Regions from separate parts of the Cytobacillus sp. SAFR-174 genome, predicted to be linked through region 4. Evidence: riboswitches for the same ligand, from Rfam matches in the RefSeq annotation. Region 4 holds a riboswitch; each other region holds the start of a gene.
The links. A riboswitch is a leader RNA that binds a small molecule or an ion and turns the genes downstream of it on or off. The one in region 4 is predicted to bind S-adenosylmethionine.
Positions count from the first base shown of each region.

Region 1: it holds a riboswitch for S-adenosylmethionine, as region 4 does, so the genes downstream of both, ACTHRG_RS07110 (methionine ABC transporter ATP-binding protein) here and ACTHRG_RS00295 (2,3-diketo-5-methylthiopentyl-1-phosphate enolase) in region 4, are expected to answer to the same signal.
Region 2: it holds a riboswitch for S-adenosylmethionine, as region 4 does, so the genes downstream of both, ACTHRG_RS03725 (methionine biosynthesis PLP-dependent protein) here and ACTHRG_RS00295 (2,3-diketo-5-methylthiopentyl-1-phosphate enolase) in region 4, are expected to answer to the same signal.
Region 3: it holds a riboswitch for S-adenosylmethionine, as region 4 does, so the genes downstream of both, metK (methionine adenosyltransferase) here and ACTHRG_RS00295 (2,3-diketo-5-methylthiopentyl-1-phosphate enolase) in region 4, are expected to answer to the same signal.

Region 1 is NZ_JBQCMZ010000005.1:92,118-95,654, reverse strand. Features, by position in the region: gene ACTHRG_RS07115 (methionine ABC transporter permease) at 1-450, opposite strand, end outside; gene ACTHRG_RS07110 (methionine ABC transporter ATP-binding protein) at 440-1,471, opposite strand; SAM riboswitch class I at 1,630-1,731, opposite strand; SAM riboswitch class I at 1,833-1,932, opposite strand; gene ACTHRG_RS07105 (DMT family transporter) at 1,992-2,918, opposite strand; gene pdxR (MocR-like pyridoxine biosynthesis transcription factor PdxR) at 3,051-3,537, shown strand, end outside.
Region 2 is NZ_JBQCMZ010000002.1:285,935-289,471, reverse strand. Features, by position in the region: gene sucA (2-oxoglutarate dehydrogenase E1 component) at 1-824, opposite strand, end outside; gene ACTHRG_RS03735 (hypothetical protein) at 1,139-1,378, opposite strand; gene ACTHRG_RS03730 (H-type small acid-soluble spore protein) at 1,543-1,722, shown strand; SAM riboswitch class I at 1,923-2,038, shown strand; gene ACTHRG_RS03725 (methionine biosynthesis PLP-dependent protein) at 2,115-3,227, shown strand; gene metC (cystathionine beta-lyase) at 3,224-3,537, shown strand, end outside.
Region 3 is NZ_JBQCMZ010000031.1:7,593-11,129, reverse strand. Features, by position in the region: gene pckA (phosphoenolpyruvate carboxykinase (ATP)) at 1-661, opposite strand, end outside; gene ACTHRG_RS21820 (thiol-disulfide oxidoreductase DCC family protein) at 880-1,254, shown strand; SAM riboswitch class I at 1,360-1,475, shown strand; gene metK (methionine adenosyltransferase) at 1,785-2,978, shown strand; gene asnB (asparagine synthase (glutamine-hydrolyzing)) at 3,271-3,537, shown strand, end outside.
Region 4 is NZ_JBQCMZ010000001.1:60,459-63,995, reverse strand. Features, by position in the region: gene ACTHRG_RS00300 (2-hydroxy-3-keto-5-methylthiopentenyl-1-phosphate phosphatase) at 1-514, opposite strand, end outside; gene ACTHRG_RS00295 (2,3-diketo-5-methylthiopentyl-1-phosphate enolase) at 507-1,739, opposite strand; SAM riboswitch class I at 1,825-1,928, opposite strand; gene ACTHRG_RS00290 (pyridoxal phosphate-dependent aminotransferase) at 2,016-3,188, opposite strand; gene ACTHRG_RS00285 (carbon-nitrogen family hydrolase) at 3,334-3,537, shown strand, end outside.

The sequences.
Region 1 (3,537 bases), on a different contig from region 4:
GGTAAAGCCTAATACCAGCGAACTGAGTGCTTCCGGTATCAGAAACTTTAAAATGATCTGGCCAGGTGTCGCTCCCATTGCTTCTGCCGCTTCAATAACTCCCGGATCAACCTCAAGCAATGAGTTTTCTATTAATCTCGCAATGTATGGTCCTGCATAAAAGACGAGCGGCACTACGGCTGCAGCAGTTCCAATCGATGTTCCGACAATCATCCGTGTGATTGGGATGATGGCTACCATTAGAATGATGAAGGGGACTGATCTGAAAATATTAATAATGCTGTTTATGATGTTAAAAACAACGGTGTTTTCCAGCAGATGCCCTTTCCTTGTCACAACAAGCAATATGCCGAGCGGCAGTCCGATAAAAGCTGAAAACAGCAAGGAGAATGCCACCATTTGGACCGTTTCGATTAAGGCTTCGATGATTTTTTCCTGGTTAACTAGCACGTGATGTCACTTCCTTTATTGAAACTTTTTCCTGGCTGATATACTGAATAGCACGTTTGATTTCACTGTCCGGACCTTGGAATTCGACAATCAGGTTGCCAAATGGTGTTCCCTGCAGTTCAGTAATATTTCCAAACAGGACGTTGAAGTCGATATTAAACTTTTTGGCAACCTGAGAAAGCAGCGGCTGCCCTGCAGAGTTTCCGACAAAGTTGATTCTGAATACCTTTTGAAGCCCCTGCTGTTTTTCAATTACTTGCTTAATGGAGTCAGGTATTTGATCATTCATAACCGTGCTGACAAAGTTTTTCGCTGTTGGAGTTTTTGGTGAGGAAAAGACATTGAAGACGGTTCCTTCTTCAATAATTTTCCCTGCCTCGATAACAGCGACACGATCACAGATCTCCCTGATAACAGACATTTCATGAGTAATGATCAGAATGGTAATGTTGTATTCTTTATTTATTTTTTTCAGCAGCTGCAGGATCGAGCTGGTGGTCTGCGGATCCAGAGCTGACGTTGCTTCATCACATAATAGAATGGAAGGCTGGGTCGCCAGCGCCCTTGCAATCCCGATTCGCTGCTTTTGCCCGCCTGATAGCTGATCAGGATAGCTGTTCGCCTTATCGGCAAGCCCTACAAAATCTAATAGTTCATGGACACGCTTTTTTATTTCATCCTTAGGGATCTTAGCCAGTGTAAGCGGCATCGCCACATTCGCAAACACGGTTTTGGAGTTTAAAAGGTTAAAATGCTGAAAGACCATACCAATGTTTCTTTTCACTTCGCGAATTTCTTTTACTGATAAAGCCGTCAGATCATGGCCACTTACAATGACCTTTCCTGAAGTCGGCTTCTCCAGCCAATTGACACAGCGGATCAAAGAACTCTTTCCCGCACCACTGAAGCCGATCACCCCGAAAATCTCACCCTTATTAATCTTTAAATCTATTCCATCCAGAGCAGCTACCTGCTGACCTCCGCTTTCATAGACCTTCTTTAAATTCTGAAACTCTATCATGCAGCATCTCTCCTTTGTTGGTGACAGGCACCTATACCACTTTCGTGATGTGGTATAGGTACCTGTCACCGCTTTATAAACAATTATTCCTATGCGAAAACTAAGATTTATATCCTGAAATTTACCCCTTCCGCCAGAAGAGGTTTTTTGAAATCCTCTCCTTATCTTTCAGGCTTTTTGCCTGCTGGATTTGGCACGGTGCGTTCTGCCTGCTGCCGAAGCTTCATTGGGCCAGGTCCCTCTGCTTCTCTCGATAAGAATTATTCATATGTTTATGAATAGAATCTTGATGTATTTTTTCCACATAAAACAAAAACCCTCTTCTAAAGAAAGAAGAGGGCAGCATTTATCAATGGTCCTCTTCTTATCTTTCAAGCAATGCTTGCTGGATTTGGCACGGTACACTTTTGTCCGCTGCCGAGGTGTCATAGGGCCAGTCCCTCAACCTCTCTTGATAAGAAGATTTTTATTATGCGGTTGTTAATATGTTTATTACTTTACCATCTTAAAGAAAAGGATGTCAATCATATTTTTTAAATATTTTCACTTGATCCATTTTCATAAATTTCTGTAAATTTTTAGAGCCATCTTTTCGGTGAATAATCACCACACCTGCTAGAGCGATCATCCCACCCACAATGGATAACATAGCCGGCACCTCCCCCAGCCAAACCCACGCAATGACAAACGCCATTACTGGAGTCAGATATAGAGAACTCACCGCTTCAGACGCTCCCCCTATGGATGCAAGAAAAGCCAGGGCAATATATGGAATTACCGTCGGAAAAATCCCCAAATAGAGGACACTTAAAGTGGATTCAGCCGAAGCATGAAAGATCTCATTTCCGAGCCCGGGAAGATAAACCAGCATAAAAGCAGTCCCTGCCCATACCGTATACGATGTAAATGACAAAAATCCGTATTTATTAAAATATTTAGTCTGAAATACGAAATAGATGCTTTCTGAAATGGAAGCAAGGAGGACGAATAAAATACCGGTTTGGATTTCAAACCCGCCTCCTGTACCAAGCGAAATTAGTGCGGCACCCGCAAAGCTGACAGCGGAACCCGTCCACCTTGCTCTTCCAAACCTTTCGCTTAAAAATAAAGCAGCCAATGCAGCCGAAAAGATTGGAGTCATTGATACAATCAAGCTTGCCGGCCCGGCGCTTACTGTTTTTTCACCCATATTCAGTGCTGTATGATAAACCGTAAAACCAAGGAATCCCAGCATAAAAATGGCAGGAAGATCCCTTATATCCGGAAGGCGCATCTTCGTCACCAGTGCGAGGGCACCAAGTGCAGCGGAGCCAATTAAAAGCCTGAAAAGGGCAAGGTGTTCCGGGGAGTATGATTCCAGCCCAGCCCGGATTCCCGGGAATGCGGATGCCCAGAGAATGATAATAGAACTATGCGCCGCGATAATCATAAATTTTTTATTTGCCAACTTCATCCCCCTTATCAGCATTTCCCAGCCATTATCTATGCTGCTTTTCAGGATAAGCAATAACTGATACAATGTCCTCAACCAATTAGAAAAGAATTTTGCCAGCCAATTTTTATAAAGGCGGTTATATGGATGGATACAGCACAATTGCCAAAATATCAGCAAGTTATGGAAACGATTAAAGGAAAGATTTCCAAAGGCGAATGGCCAATCGGAAGTAAAATTCCAAGCCAGCGGAAACTGGCTGAAGAGTTTGGAGTAAACCGAAGCACTATTATCACTGCTCTGGAAGAACTTGCAGCAGATGGATTAATAGAGGGGAAAACGGGGGTTGGCACTAAGGTTATTAATAATACATGGACTCTGCTCGCTTCAAGGCAGTCTGCCAGCTGGAGCGAGTATATCGATACAGGGATACACAGGGCCAGCGAAAAAATCGTTCAGGAAATTAATGACTTAGAAATGGACCCCGCTTTTATACAGCTCAGCAAAGGAGAGCTTTCCCCAGAAATTTTCCCTGTACAAACAATGCAGAAAGTTCTAAAGGAAGCTGCTGATGAATTGAGTGAGCTCGGTTATGAGGAACCAAAGGGGTATTTCCCATTAAGACAGGCAGTAA
Region 2 (3,537 bases), on a different contig from region 4:
GGCGCATGCTGGAATTCCGCGAAAATCATTTCATATGGCTTGCCAAGAACATGGGCAAGAACGTTTAACCTTCCGCGGTGGGCCATGCCGATGTTAATTGTTTTTGCTCCATCCGAAACAGATTCAGAAACAATTTCATCCAATAAAGGAACCATTGTATCAAGACCCTCAATGGAGAATCTTTTTTGTCCGACGAAGGTTTTATGAAGGAACTTTTCAAATTCCTCAACTTCAGTCAGTCTTCTTAAAACTTTCAGTTTTTCCGCCTTTTGCATTGACAGCTTATGGCTGTTGGCTCCTATTTTACGGCGAAGCCAGTCTTTTTCGTTTTCATCAAATATATGCTGGAATTCAAAAGCAATGGGTCCCATATAAGCGCTCTTCAGGAATTCAATTGCTTCAAGTCCGTTGCGTAAAGGGTATGTGGCATCTTTGGTAATGACACCAGCAGGGATCTCTTTTAAGTCATTTTCAGTTAAGCCATATTTGCTCAGTTCAAATAAAGCAGTTTCCGATTTATTGTTACCCAGCGGATAGATATCGGCAGCCAAGTGGCCATATGTGCGGATATTATCAGCCAGGCGAATAGCAGCAAGTGTTTTCTCAAGCTGTCCGGCATTCATTGGCTGATTTGCTGATGAAGCCATTTGTCCCGTCCCTTCACTTGTTAAAGGGGAACCATTTTTTTCAAAGTACTCTTTCATTTCAGGATCAATCGAGGATGGATCCTCTAAATATCTTTCATAAAGTTCAATAACGTAGCCAAGGTTTGGGCCATGAAATCCCTGTTCAAAAGGTCCCTCACCATTCGATGGCTTTTTCATGGAAAATTACCTCCATAACTGTTTTGTAAGTGAATAATTCAATACGTTTTTTCTCTCTAAAAGTACAATACCCATCATTAGAAGAAATTAACAATTCATTTTTACGAATAATAATATTTTTCAGAGGATAAAACGTTTCCACAGCTATTCTAACACGTAAAATCTAGTTGTACAAAGATAAAAACATGAATATAGTGGAAAACTATAAAAAATTTTTTCTAGTAATTACTTATTCTAAAAAAATGATTTGTAAAAAGGTAAACATTTATAAATATGAAATAACTGAACATAAAAAAAGCCGAAAAGTTTCGGCTTTAAAAAGTTTCTACCAGGTTAATATAGATTTGTTTCGATTCATTGGTATTTTTTCTGTTTTCTTTAAGGGAAGATTCAATGGCTTCTCTAGTATCCACGGGAAAATCAAAATGACCGCATGTTGTACATTTTTGGAATAAGCTGCCGGCAACATTCACTTCAATGCCATCAATTGTCCGGAAAACGGCTGGCCCATCTGTTTCGGTAAATCTGTGACGGCAGTGACTATGTTCTTGCATAAAAGCTTCCCTCCAAGAAATATTATTTTCCTCATTATTATAAAGGAAATATTCTGAACTTTAAAGAGGTCTACCTATAACAGTTTATGCCAGGCAAATTTTAAAAGAATAATATGTGTCTTTTTAAGGCACATTAAAATTATTCAAATTCAGGAGGTTTTTCCATGAATATAGGCAGAGCAAAAGAGATTGCTGAGTCTGCTGAAATGCACAGTGTTACTTTAAATGGCATACCGATCATCATTCAGCATGTAGATGAGCAGACTAAGACAGCACGCATTTACACTAAAGCAAATTCTGAAAAAGAAATGGATGTGTCGGTTAACGATTTGATTGAAGAATGAATACCCTAACAAAACTTTCCAGAATGTAATGGAAAGTTTTTTTGGTTCAAGATCCTCCTTATTCCTCCTTAAAACAGATTTTTAAGGCAGAAGGACTCAAGATGCCTGGCCGTATATTTTTTATAACATGAAATATTCAAAAAAGTGTTGACTATTAACGGTTTACTGTAGTAAAGTTTAGAGAAAATTTAATATTTGATTTCTTATCCAGAGAGGTCGAGGGTAAGGCCCGACGACGCCTCAGCAACCAGCAATCGTATTTTGATTGAAAAGGTGCTAATTCCTGCAAGTTTTTTAGAAACTTGAAAGATAAGAAGAATGGCTGTTTACATTAAAAAGTCTTCTTCTTATAGAAGGCTTTTTTTTATTATGATGAAGGAGTGTTTACCAGCATGTACAATATTGACACCAAATTAGCGCAAATCGGAAACAGGAGCGAATCAGCAACAGGTGCAGTCAATCCGCCTGTATACTTTTCAACTGCCTACCGGCATGAAGGCATTGGCCAGTCAACCGGCTTTGACTATAGCCGAACAGGCAATCCTACCCGCCAGCTGCTTGAAAAGGCGATCGCCGATCTGGAAGAAGGCGATCAAGGCTATGCCTGCAGTTCTGGTATGGCCGCCATCCTTACGATTCTTTCCCTCTTTAAATCAGGTGATGAGTGGATTGTTTCCAAGGATTTATACGGCGGAACCTATCGTCTGCTTGAACAGGGCTTCAAAAAATGGGGACTGCAGAGCAAATATGTGAATACGAGCACTCCGGAAAATGTTGAAGAATTAATCACCGAAAATACGAAAGCTATTTTTCTGGAGACTCCCACTAATCCGCTGATGGAAGAGACAAATATTCAGTTAATAGCTGATATCGCGAAACGGCATAATATTCTCCTGATCGTTGATAACACATTTTACACCCCCCTTCTTCAGCAGCCTCTAAAGCTTGGTGCTGATATTGTCATCCATAGTGCGACAAAGTATCTTGGAGGACATAATGATGTACTTGCCGGTTTAGTTGTCGCAAAAGGCAAACAGTTATGTGAGGATCTTGCCATGAACCACAATGCTGCCGGTGCAGTCCTTAGCCCATTTGATTCCTGGCTTTTGATCAGAGGCATGAAGACACTCTCTCTTCGCATGGAACGTCATGAAAAAAATGCCCGGGAATTAGCGGCTTTCTTATCAGACCACGCTGCCGTAACGGATGTTCTTTATCCAGGCAAAGGAGGAATGATATCTTTCCGGGTCCAGGATGAATCCTGGGTGAATCCTTTTCTGCAGAGCCTCTCCCTCATCTCCTTTGCTGAAAGCCTTGGCGGAGTCGAGAGTTTTATAACATATCCCGCAACACAAACGCATGCGGACATCCCAGAAGAGATCCGCATTGAAACCGGTGTCTGTAACAGGCTTCTGCGTTTCTCGGTTGGAATCGAAAATGCAGAAGATTTGAAGTCGGATCTTGAACATGCTTTTGCAAAGGTTTTAAAGGAGGCAGTACGATGAGTACGAATTACACATTTCAAACGAAATTGCTTCACAATAATCAAAAGTTCGACCCGGAAACAGGAGCAGTCAGTGTACCGATCCAGCATGCCTCCACTTTCCATCAAAAAGATATAGATGCATTCGGAAAATATGATTACAGCCGCAGCCTGAATCCAACAAGGGAAGCACTTGAGGAAGTCATCGCCGAGCTTGAAGAAGGGATTAGAGGGTTTGCCTTTTCTTCTGGAATGGCTGCCATTTCTACAGCATTCCTCCTCTTGTCACAGGGAGATCATGTGGTCATAACAGAAGACGTATATGGCGGAAC
Region 3 (3,537 bases), on a different contig from region 4:
TTGCTGAACAATGCATCGGAAGGATTCCGTTTTCTGGAAGCATGTAGTTCATAACAGAGAAGATGGACTTTTTCATTTCACCTGCATATTCTGTTCCGCCAATTAAAACTGTGCGGCGCTCGAATGAGATGATAATGAATGTTTCGGACTTTGTGCCGTCAACAGCAGGGTCTGCTTTGAAGTTTGGAGCAGATATGACTGTGAACTCTGCCTGATGATCCAATAGCTCGTCTTCTGCCGGGCGAATGAATAACTGGTGTGCAAAAAGGTTATGCCAGGCATATTCATTGATCACCTGGATAGGCATGCGGTGTTTTTTATCAGCACCTGCAAAGCCTTTGAAAACAAATACTTCTTCTTTTTCTTTTAAGTAATTGATTACTTTATTATAAAGATTGGAGAATGCTTCTTCAGAGATGGGCTGGTTTACGCTGCCCCAGTCCATTTTATCTTTATTTGATGCTTCTTCAACAATGTATTTATCTTTAGGGGAACGCCCTGTATACTTTCCTGTAGTAGCGCGTACAGCACCAGTGGAAGTAAGGGACCCTTCATTGCGGTTTAAAACTTTTTCCACAAGCTGAGGAACGGATAATTGCACTTGAATGTTGCTGCCATTTAATAATTCACTCAATTCGTTTGATATGCTTACAGAGTTCATCTGATGAATACCTTCCTTTTTCCCGATTTTTTTATGAAAGTGATTACATCTCGAAATTAGTATAACACATTGAAATGATTAGTCTATACTATTACGAAACTTTTTTGTCTCTGTTATTAAATTGTCACAATTGGACAGGTAATCTCCTTTGATCGCCTTATAACCGATATATGCTATTATAGAAGAAAGTGTTAATTTTACCATGGGACTGATCTAAAATGAAGACAATTGCCCTATATGATGGAACTTGCTCGTTATGCAAGGAAACAAAGAGAATATTTAAAAAGCTCGATTGGCTGGATAAAGTGGAATGGATTTCTCTGCAGGAATATGAGAAAATGCCGGGTTCTTTATCATTCTCCAGACAAGATTTGCGCAAAGAGCTTCATCTTATTACCCCCTCGGGCAGTGTGAAAAAGGGGTACTCTGCAGTACGGAGACTGCTGCTCCTCTTTCCTGCATCCTTTTTGATCAGCACCTTTTTATATTTACCTTTCACTGAACTTCTGGGCGATCCTGCCTACAAATGGATTGCGAAAAACAGGCAAAAATTTCTAAAGAAAAAGTGTGGCGATGGAAGCTGTTCCCTGTAAAGGGGAAGCTTACATTTTGAAGCTGAAATTTAACGGTGAAAAATAATGAGAATCTGTTGACATGGTTCGATAAAATACGGTATGATTCAACCTTGAACGGATACTCTCTTATCCCGAGCTGGTGGAGGGACAGGCCCTATGAAACCCAGCAACCTGCTAAAGGCAATAATCAGCAAAGGTGCTAACCTGACGCAAGGACGTAATTCCTTGAACGATAAGAGTGAAAGGCGCGAATCGATTTGCTTTCAACCTTTTCACTAAATGAGAAGGTTTTTTATATTGCAATGAAATGAACGGCTTTTGGAATGTACTATTTATGTGAGTTTTTGGCATGATTATGAATAATGGATACCTGGCATTCTTGCCGGCGCTGTCTATTTTTCTAATAAAAACTCCATGTTTATTTCATACTACTAAGGGAATGAGTTCCGTATCAAACAGAGATCCATGAAATGACAGGGAAAAATTATTTTTCCGCTTCCCCATTTCTTATTTCTCGCTCAATTTTCTATTTATAAGGAGGAAGCCAGATGTCAACAAAACGTCGTTTGTTTACTTCTGAATCAGTTACTGAAGGTCATCCGGATAAAATCTGTGACCAAATTTCTGATGCAATCTTAGATGCGATTTTAGCTAAAGATGCGAATGCCCGTGTTGCTGCAGAGACTTCTGTAACAACTGGACTTGTATTAGTTGCAGGTGAAATCACAACATCTACATACGTAGATATTCCAAAAATCGTTCGTGAAACGGTAAAAGAAATCGGTTATACCCGTGCTAAATATGGTTTCGATTCTGAAACATGTGCAGTTTTAACTTCCATTGATGAGCAGTCTGCAGATATCGCAATGGGTGTTGACCAGGCACTTGAAGCACGCGAAGGGCAAATGAGCGATCAGGAAATTGAAGCAATCGGTGCAGGAGACCAGGGCTTAATGTTCGGTTTTGCCTGCAACGAAACGAAGGAGCTTATGCCTCTTCCGATTTCTTTGGCACATAAGCTTTCCCGCCGCCTGACTGAAGTTCGTAAAGAAGAGATCCTTCCTTACCTTCGTCCGGATGGAAAAACTCAGGTAACCGTTGAGTATGATGAAAATGACAAGCCTGTCCGTATTGACACAATCGTTATTTCTACTCAGCATCACCCTGAAATCAGCCTGGAGCAAATCCAGCGCAACCTGAAGGAACATGTTATTAACCCGGTTGTTCCGAAAGAACTAATCGATGAGAATACAAAGTACTTCATCAACCCGACTGGACGTTTTGTTATCGGCGGACCACAAGGGGATGCTGGTCTGACTGGACGCAAAATCATTGTTGATACCTACGGCGGATATGCACGCCATGGCGGCGGCGCGTTCTCCGGTAAGGATCCTACAAAGGTTGACCGCTCAGCTGCATATGCTGCACGTTATGTAGCGAAGAACCTTGTAGCAGCCGGTTTGGCAGAAAAAGTTGAAGTTCAGCTTGCTTATGCAATCGGTGTGGCACAGCCTGTTTCAATCTCTGTTGATACATTTGGAACTGGCAAAGTGGATGAAGATGTATTAGTTGATTTAGTAAGAAAGCATTTTGATCTTCGTCCTGCAGGAATTATTAACATGCTTGGCCTTCGCCGCCCAATTTACAAGCAGACAGCTGCTTACGGACATTTCGGACGTACAGATGTTGACCTTCCTTGGGAGCGTACTGACAAGGCAGAAATTCTTCGTTCTGAAGCGTAATAGAAAAGCGGGAGTTGCATTTACAGTGTAACTCCCGCTTTCTTTTTTGCGTCATAATACATATAGGGTGTAATTCACTTTTCGGTCTTTATGCTCTATAGTCGTTTATAATTTTATGGTATCGTATAAACTTCGGATAATGGCTTAATTTTCCGTACAGAAACATTTTATATTCTGCGTGCTAATTATTAGCGATTAGTGGTAGTATTATAGGGTATGTTTTCTAAGACAAAGGAGCCGCATGAGGCTATATCTAAATATTGAGAATAGAATGGAGTAGGTGACGTACATAATGTGTGGTTTTATTGGTTGTGTACATGAAAAAGCACAAAATTACCGTGACGCAGATAAAGAACAATTCCAAAATATGAATGATATCATTACTCACCGGGGTCCGGATGACTCAGGATACTATTTTGATGATCATATTCAATTTGGCTTCCGCCGGCTGAGCATTATTGATATTGAAAGCGGACACCAGCCGCTGACTTACGAGAATGAACGTTATTGGATCATCTTTAATGGTGAAATCTATAATTATGTGGAACTTCGTGAAGAA
Region 4 (3,537 bases):
CAGTTACTGAATCTCCGATTACCACTTTAAATGTGTCCTCATCCTCTAATTTCCGCATAATGGAAGGCTTGCAGCAGCCGCAATCATTTTCGCATTTTTCATCACAGCTATGGGGCCATAAGATTTTTATTGTGTCTCCGCTAAAATCTGAACCATTGCAGAACACTGCTTCAAAGGGTCCATACTTATCCAAAACGGGAGCTACAAAAAAGTCTATTCCTCCGCTTACTATATAAAGCGGTATATCTTTTTCTGCCAGATAATCGACAAACGGCTGAAAACCCTCTCTTATCTTTGCATTTTTTAAAATGAAATCAGTAAGATCACTTTTCAGTTTGCTTGGGAGAAGGGAAAACATCTTTCCTACTCCCTCTTTAATAGAAACTTCCTGCTGCAGGACTTGATTTTTTATCCCCTCCCACCCAGAAGGAGCAAAATGTTTCATAATATTGATGATGTTATCTTTTTCGGTAATAGTTCCATCAAAGTCGCAAAATACCGCTATTTTAGCCATTCTTTAAAGCCGCCTTTTTGTATCCCCATAAATCAATCGCTCTTTTTAATTCTGGGAAGTCTGATGGAGCATCGGCTAAAGAGGCTCCCTTTAAAGTTAAATCAATCGCCTGGCGGAATGCCAAACCGCCTCCTCTTGCCCCATCAGGGTGCCCGTGTACGCCGCCTCCGGCATTGATGACACTGTCTATTCCGAAGTCTTCGAATAGCAATGGCACTAAACCCGGATGGATGCCGGCTGAGGGTACCGGAAAAGTTCTTTTGCAAAAATCATTCACAGTCAGGCTATCCGCAATTGATAATGCCTGGGTTTTCTCAAGGGCTACTGACCCATAAGGTGAAGGGAAAAGAGACAAGTCTGCCCCTGCATACCTGAGCAGTTTACCTAAAAGCAAAGGATAGGAGATCCCATAAACACTTGAAGCTGAAAGGGCTCCGCTGACTGCAGGATGTGCCATGATAGACAGTTCAATCTCATCATCTTCCCTCAAAGACTGCAATACATCGAGCCCATAAGAGAATACATTGAAAAGAAGAAGATCAGCTCCAAGACTGGATGCCTTTCTTGCCTTATCTCTTAATTCAAACGACCTGCCTGTTAAATTTACGGCATATAAGGTCCGATGGCCCGTTTCTTCATAAACCTGTCTCAACACCTTTTTTCCTTCCTTTATCCGCGCTTCTAACGGTGTAAGGCTGTTTTCAAATAGTATTTCATCGTCTTTTACAAGGTCTATGCCGCCCATGGCCTGTTCCCGCAGCTGAGAAGTCAAAAAATCCATATCTTTGCCGAGCACTCCTTTGAAGATGCTCATCAGAAGAGGCCTGTCATATACATTCAATTTTTCCCTCAGCCCTTCAATCCCAAAGCGAGGTCCGGGGAAAAAATTTTTCAATTCATTGGAAAACTGCAAATCCAAAAGTTTAATCTTTCCGTCCAGTGACAGTTTCCCAAAGACTGTTGTTAATATTGCCGGTAAATCCGGACTAAAATTTACAGCAGGATAGGCAATCTTGATAATTGCTGCTGTTTCCTTACTTTCTGCATCTTTTGTAAAGGTTTCAACAGAAACGACCCTGCCTTTATGCTTCTTTAGCTGCTGCTTTTCAAGCTCCGGCAGATGGGTCCATGATCCAACTGTTAAACCTAAAGCAATCTCCTCCGCTTTTTTCTCCGGATTATGTTTTTCATCATGTATTAGGTACGCTGCAATAATTTCGCTCATGAATCTTCTTCCTTTCAATATCAAAGAATGAGAAAAATAAAAAACCTCTTCAAATAAGAAGAGGTTAGCATAGCAATCTAACATCTTCTTATCTTTCAGCTATAAGCTGCAAGATTTAGCACCGTGCTTAAGTTTAAGTCGGTTGCCGGGCTTCATAGGGCTAGTCCCTCCGCCTGCTCTTGATAAGAAAACGAAATCTATTATTCAGTTAATTTAGAAATTTAATTAGAATTATGACAGTGCTTAATACTTTTGTCAATTTAATTTTTGAAAAAATTAAAATAGATCTAATTTTTGTATTCGCCTTACCGCTTCTTTAAGTCTTTCTTCAGATGTCAGCAAACCGGCTCTCACAAATCCTTCTCCAAATTGGCCGAACCCATTGCCTGGTGCAACTGCAATATGCGCTTTTTCCAGGAGATACTCAGAAAACTCTTCAGATGTATATGATTCCGGGACCTTAAGCCATGCAAAAAAGGAGCCTTGAGGCGCTTGTACATCCCACCCGATTTCCCTGAGACCGGAAATAAATGCATTTCGTCTGGATTCGTAGATTGAATTCAACTCTTTTACACAATCCTGTGAGCCTGACAGAGCAGATGCCGCAGCTTCCTGAACAGCTCCAAACAAGCTGACGTAAAGATGATCCTGCATCAGGTTCAGTGCTGCAATAACGCTTGCATTTCCAGCCGCAAACCCTACTCTCCAGCCAGCCATATTAAAGGTCTTTGAAAGAGTATAAATTTCAATTCCGACCTCTTTTGCCCCATCTGCCTGAAGAAAACTTACTGGTTTTTTTCCATCAAATCCAATTCCGCCATATGCAAAGTCATGAACGGTGCAAATACCATGCTTTCGGCTCAATTCGACTGTTTCCTGAAAAAAATCAATGTTTGCCACTGCTCCAGTAGGATTATTTGGATAATTAAGAAACATTAATTTGGCTGAATCAAGCTTCTCAGCTGGAAATTCACTGTAAACAGGCAAGAAGTTATTTTCCTCTCTCAGAGGCATTGTTACCATTTTTGCTTTAGCAAGCGCAACTCCTGACCAATAATCAGGATATCCCGGGTCCGGAACCAATACGCTGTCCCCGGGATTTAAAAGGCATTGAGGAATTTCAACAAGCCCTGCTTTGCCTCCAAAAAGGATCGCTATTTCAGTATCTGGGTCCAAATCCACATCATATTCCCTTTTATAAAAGTCAGCTGCTGCCTTTTTTAAATACGGGTAACCCTGAAAAGGAGAATACTTATGGTTTTGAGGGTTTTCGGCTGCACTATGAAGACGCTTGACAATATGCTCCGGGGTAGGCAGATCAGGATTTCCCTGTCCCAGGTTGATGACATCATGACCCTGTTCAAGCTTTTTCCCCACCTTAGCTGTCAAAGAGGCAAAAAACTGTTTTGGCAGACTTTTTAATAGTTCTGATTGCGGATAATTAATCAAATTGTTCACCTGCTTTTAAAAAAATGATTGAAAATATAGTCACAAATGATATAACGTAAATGATAAGTTGTAAAGTAAAATTTAGAAAATTTATATCTATCGGACTAATCATAACATAAGGAAAAGATGATTGCGGGGGAGTTAAATGAAATTAAAGGTTGCCTGTTTACAAATGGATATCGCCTTTGGAAAACCTGAGAAGAATTTTATAGCGGCTGAAGCCATGTTTAATAAAGCGCTTAAGTCCAATCCGGACATTTTGGTTCTTCCGGAGCTTTGGACCACAGGCTATGATTTGACCAGATTGGATGAAATTGCGGACCAGGATGCAGCCTTTGCACTGGCTTTT